2 linked regions of the Desulfitobacterium hafniense DCB-2 genome follow. The protein of the gene in region 1 interacts with the protein of each later gene in a pairwise test. Links are inferred from orthologs where the notes say so. Each region holds a gene or a part of one and is shown on either strand. Other genes may lie near its edges.

The links. The genes of interacting proteins can lie anywhere in the genome.
Region 2: the proteins of DHAF_RS04650 (region 1) and secA interact in binary tests that used the Escherichia coli proteins (3 or more experiments, as listed by UniProt). The link is inferred for Desulfitobacterium hafniense DCB-2 from one-to-one orthologs.

The regions. Positions count from the first base shown.
Region 1 is NC_011830.1:1,016,567-1,019,554, forward strand. The notes cover bases 22-2,963. They hold DHAF_RS04650 (alkaline phosphatase), read right to left. Parts: upstream 2,314-2,963; coding sequence 730-2,313; downstream 22-729. Other genes in these bases: DHAF_RS04645 (YibE/F family protein), read right to left, coding at 22-589; DHAF_RS04655 (ArsR/SmtB family transcription factor), read left to right, coding at 2,564-2,932. In the rest of the region: more of DHAF_RS04645, read right to left, coding at 1-21.
Region 2 is NC_011830.1:5,071,130-5,074,261, reverse strand. What follows is about bases 29-3,114. They hold secA (preprotein translocase subunit SecA), read left to right. Parts: upstream 29-362; coding sequence 363-2,867; downstream 2,868-3,114. Other genes in these bases: hpf (ribosome hibernation-promoting factor, HPF/YfiA family), read left to right, coding at 29-165. Also shown: more of hpf, read left to right, coding at 1-28. UniProt on the Escherichia coli protein: Required for protein export, interacts with the SecYEG preprotein conducting channel.

The DNA.
Region 1 (2,988 bases):
ATCCTGCTACCGAGAGCAGGGTAACAACAGTAAGTACATTTCCCACAAGGAGGGCAACTATGAGTGGATTATAGCCGTAAAGCATTGCCGGTATCAAAATCTTCCAGATACATAATAGTGTAAAAGTAAAGGAAAGCAAGGTGCGAACTCCGGTAAATCCGGAAAATATGATGATAACCAGGGCAAAGGTTCCGATTAAAAGGATCTCCTTATCGATACGGTAGTGATCGATCATATTGGCAAAGTTGATCTTGTTATCTTCATCAAATCCAAGCAGAACCCAGGCCTTGTCTCCTGCTTGAAATATTTTGTCCACGGAGAGGCTGCCGGTGAGCATATTATTGGCCTGAACCTGTTCGCCTTTGTGGGAGCCGGTTTCTATTTCAATTAAGGCGCTTTGATCACCTATGTTATAAATCCCGGAACTATGTACCCCTATATTATTGACAGAAATGACTTTGGCTCGAACCCCTTCGGTAAAGTGGTATTCTTGTTTCTGAAATCCCGTAGGCAATAAGGTGAGAATCGCTATCGCTATTAAAATGACAATAGTAAAAACCAATTCTTTTCTGTTAATATTCTGAAGCATCTTCTTTAAGTCGCGCTCCTTTCCTTTGCGCCCAAATTGGCAATGGATTGACGATCCGGGAATGAAAAAGGAGCATCGCAGACTATGTTAAAAAGTAGCTTTGCGACACTCCTTTATTTAGATATCTATTGAAGTTACGACTAGTTAAGATTTGTAGCCTTGACTAATTTGTCGTACACAGCGGTATTTTCATAGGCACCATTAAACAGCTCGGCACTGGCACCTGTTGCATAGACTGGAACCGGTACGCCTGTGTGGGAATAGGAGGTCCAGCCGATACCTGCTTTGTTATTAAGAATATGAGTTAAGGTTACGGAAAGTGGATTATAACCGCCGTATAATAGATCATTTTCTTCGCTGTCGGTAGGTTTGTCTTTCATGGTTTCCATAAAGGCCTTTTTTAGCTTAGCTACTTCCCGATCAGATAATTCTAAGGTCATATAGCTGGGCTCACCGGGGCGGCTTATATCATTTTTGGTTTTGTTAACAAGACCGAAGCTTTCCGTGATAACGGGCATAACGTCGTCAAATTTTAGGGACGGATTGTCTGCTTTCATCTTATTGATTAAAGCGTCAAAGGCTACATAAGATATCTTTTGGCTTTCTAAAATATGAAAAGCTGTATCATAACCGGTTGTTGCCTGTCCGATGGTCATGCCGCCTGTTTCATGATCGCCGGTAACGATGATCAGGGTCTCTTCAGGGTGCTTGGCAGCAAAGTCGATGGCGACTTGGATAGCTTCTTCAAAGGCGATCACATCACCAATATTGGCTTTGGCATCATTAGCATGACCTGCCCAGTCAATCTTGCCTGATTCGGCCATCATGAAGAATCCTTTGTCGTTGTCAAGAACATCGATGCCTTTTTTTACGAAATCAGCCAGAGTTAAATCGCCATCTTTATTATCTATGGCATAGGGCATAGCGCCGCTGTCCTGAGTAACCGGAGTCACTGCATAGGCTTTTCCTGATTGGCTGTTAAGGGCCAGGATATCTTCTTTTGTCTTAGCTATTTTGTAGCCCTTTTCTTTCATAACGTCATAAGCATCTTTTTGATCTTTGTCTTTTCCTGTAGGCTGGCTGATGGTTCCGCCGCCAAAGAAATCGAAGCCGGAGTTTGCCATTTGCAGAGCGATGTCATAATAGTCGTTTCGGGAAGCGACATGGGCATAGTAAGCTGCCGGTGTGGCATGGTTGATGGTTACGGTGGATATGATGCCGATCTTCATTCCTTTTTCGGCCTTAAGTCTTTCGGCAATGGTTTTGGGAATCGTACCTTCCACATTTTCCGGTTTGTTTCCGGATTTACTTCCCACCGGTTTTAGGCCAATGGTTCCGCTCCAGGTCTTAAATCCTGAGGAAAGGGAAGTTGCTGTGGATGCAGAGTCCGGTGCAAAGGATGTGGCGTCCTGAGTGGTTTGATAACCAACGGCCTCAAAATCCTGGAAGTTCATTTTGTCTAAAGCCATTTGATTATGTTTATTGGTTCCGCCGTAAATTTGAGCTGAGTTCACTTGTACGGCTGCCATGCCATCCCCGATGAACATAAAGATATACTTGGGGGTCTTTTCTGTTACTTCGGCTTTGGCTGTTGCGGCAGGCTGTGCTGCCACTACTGATGCCGGCCTGCTATCGAGTACGGCACCTGTGGCCAGAGATAAGGCCATGACCAGACAGAGCGATGATGCCAGGAAGCGCTTGGACATTTTGAAATTCTTAAACATAACTTACCTCCCAAACTTATTGTAGTACACCTATAAGTATAGGGCCGTTATGTTAAAGGAAAATCGTGGAAAGGTAAAATCTGCATAAAATTTGCTGTTCTCGAGTTTTAGGGTTAGTGCAAATGATGCAGCGCTGCAACATTTGAGCAAATTGCTGCTTGCAGTAAGATATGATTGACATGTCAATACATTAAGTTTATACTTTTGATTGAACAATGGCTCAATCGTTCAATCTGGAGGTGAATGTTTTATGTGCGCCTATACCGCTGATTTTGACAGATGTGATTGTAATACAATCCACGAGGATGTGGTTGCAGATGTCAGGGAGCATATGCCTGATGAAGATAACCTGATCGATCTTGCGGATTTATTCAAGGTGTTTGGCGATTCGACACGGGTGAAAATTCTCTGCGCTTTATTCCGTGCCGAGATGTGTGTTTGCGATATTGCCGTGCTTTTGGGCATGACCAAATCCTCAATCTCACATCAACTTAGAGTGCTGAAACAGTCAAAGCTGGTCAACTACCGTAAATCCGGGAAGGTTGTTTACTACTCCCTTGCGGATGATCACGTTAAGACCATCTTTGATCAGGGGCTTCTTCATATTTGCGAAAAGTAAATGGGCGGAGAGTTGCATTGCTGAGCATTATATCTATGGTAACTGGGTTGGGGTTA
Region 2 (3,132 bases), 4.1 Mb from region 1 along the record:
CACAAAAAATTCGGTACCAAACCCATGTCCGTGGAAGAAGCCATTATGCAGATGAACCTGGTAGGACATAACTTCTACGCCTTCACCAACATGGATACCAATGTCATCAATGTGGTTTATCGCCGGAGATCAGGCGACTATGGTCTCTTGGAGCCCGAAGATTGAGATAAAATTGAATAGGATGATTAAAACGAATGGTCTACGAGGGTAGACCATTCTTGTGTGCATATGGTTGTTTCAGGACGTTCCTACAGAAATTAACAAGGGATTTGCTCTGGAGCGGGATGCTCTTGGCTTGCACCCTTTTGGTTAGAGTGATAAAATGAGTTGATACCCTTGGACAGATGGAAAGGTGGTCAATAATGGGTTTCTTAAATAAACTTTTTGATGACAATGCTCGTGAGGTTAAAAAGTATCAGAAAAAGATTGCTGCGATTAATGACTTGGAGCCGGAAATCAAGGCGTTGTCTGATGAACAGCTCCGTGCCAAGACCGATGAATTTAAACAACGGCTGGAGAATGGAGAGAGTCTGGACAGCCTTTTGCCTGAGGCGTTTGCAGTGGTTCGTGAGGCTTCCTGGCGTGTCAATGGACAACGGCACTATGATGTGCAGCTGATCGGGGGGATGGTCCTGCATGATGGCCGGATCGCCGAGATGCGTACTGGGGAAGGAAAAACATTGGTGGCAACCCTTCCATCCTATCTGAATGCTTTGACAGGCCGCGGTGTTCATATCGTTACCGTCAACGACTATCTTGCCCGGCGTGACAGCGAAATGATGGGCCGCATTCACCAGTTCCTGGGATTATCGGTGGGTCTGATCGTTCATGGCTTAAACTATGCTCAGCGGCGGGAAAGCTATGCTGCAGATATAACCTATGGTACCAATAATGAATTTGGCTTTGATTATTTGCGTGATAATATGGTGACCCGTCCTGATGGGTTGGTTCAGCGGGAACTTCATTATGCTATCGTCGACGAAGTGGACTCCATTTTAATCGACGAAGCCCGTACCCCGTTGATTATTTCCGGGGAGGCGGACAAGCCGACCGAGCTCTATAACCGGATTGCCATGATTATTCCCCGCTTAAAGCCGGAAGAAGATTATAATGTCAATGAAAAAGACCGGGTGGTCACCTTGACTGAACAAGGGGTCAGCCGGGTTGAAACCATGCTCTCCGTAGAGAATCTCTTTGACGATCTGCACACAGAGCTGGCTCATCATGTGAACCAGGGCTTAAAAGCCCATGCCCTCTTTAAACTGGATCGGGATTATGTGGTTAAGGACGGGCAGGTTATTATCGTTGATGAATTTACCGGACGTCTTATGTTTGGGCGCCGTTATTCGGAAGGATTGCATCAGGCGATTGAAGCTAAGGAAAAAGTGAAAATTGAAAAGGAATCTCAAACCTTAGCGACCATTACCTTCCAGAATTATTTCCGGATGTTTGAAAAACTTGCCGGTATGACCGGTACCGCTATGACGGAAGAACCGGAATTCAAAAAGATTTACAAATTAGACGTGGTGGAAATTCCCACTAATATGCCGATGATTCGTGAGGATCTGCCTGATGTGGTCTATCGGACTGAGGAAGGCAAGTTCAAGGCTGTCGTTGAGGAGATCATCGAACGCCACAAAAAAGGACAGCCGGTTCTGGTGGGAACCGTATCGGTGGAGAAGTCCGAGCGCTTAAGCAGTATGTTGGAGCGCCGCGGCATACCTCATCAAGTCCTGAATGCCAAGTTCCATGAGAAAGAAGCCGAAATCATTGCCGGAGCAGGCTTGAAGGGCATGGTGACCATCGCCACCAACATGGCGGGCCGTGGTACGGACATTATCCTGGGCGAAGAAGTAGCCCCACTGGGTGGTCTGCATATTATAGGTACAGAGCGCCACGAATCCCGCCGGATTGATAATCAGCTGCGCGGCCGTGCCGGACGTCAGGGAGACCCTGGTTCTTCCCAATTCTTCCTTTCTCTGGAAGATGATTTGATGCGCCTTTTTGGTGCGGATAATATCACCGGGATGATGGATAAATTAGGGATGGACGATTCCGTTCCCATTACCTCCAAGATGATCAGCCGCTCTGTAGAAACGGCTCAGCGCCGGGTGGAAAACAGAAACTTCGAAATTCGCAAGCATGTTCTTGATTATGATGATGTCATGAATCTGCAGCGGGAAGTCATCTATGCCCAACGCCGTCAGGTGCTGATGGGTGGCAACATTCAGGAGAGCATCGCCGATATGCTGGAAAAAGTGGTTCGGGAAACGGTGGATATGTTCGGCGCCCAGAGCCCCTATCCTGAAGAATGGGATCTTAACAGCTTCCTGGAGTATGTGGAAAATGTCTTCCTGCCCAATCATGATATTACAGCCGAGCAAGTAGGAAGCATGGAAAAAGAAGAGATCGTGGAAATGCTTCTGGAGAGAGCACAAGCCCATTACAAAACCCGTGAAACAGCTTTTGGCGAAGAGATCATGCGGGAAATCGAGCGGGCTGTGATGCTGCAGGTCGTGGACAAGAAGTGGATGGATCATTTGGATGCCATGGATATGCTCCGGGAAGGCATTGGCCTGAGAGCTTATGGGCAAAAGAACCCCTTGGTGGAATATCGCCGTGAGGCTTATGATATGTTCCAGGGCATGATCAGCTCAATTCAGGAAGACACCATCCGCTATATTATGAGAGTGACACCTCAGGTGACGGAGCAAAAACCGGAAGAACCTCAGCATGTCCGCACCAACCGGGATGAGGAACAGCCGGCCCGTCCGGTTCATAATGAGGGGCCCCAAATCGGCCGCAACGATCCCTGTCCCTGCGGCAGCGGCAAGAAATACAAGAAATGCTGCGGAGCAGACAGTTAGTACAAGGTTTGAATGTTTTTGAATGTTACCGAGTACTAGAATAGTTACACGTAAGGCATAATGAGGCCCTCGGCTCAATATGCCTTACTTTTCGAAAACCATAAGGTGGTGAAAGTTAAGTGATATTTGAATGGAAAAAAGAGCTGGAAAGTTTAGAAGTGCGCTTAGCAGATTTGAGGGTTTCACTTTGACGTCCCTCAGCGTGAGGATAAAATCAGTATTTTAGAGATTGAACTGCAAAGGCCGGACTTTTGGGATAATCCAG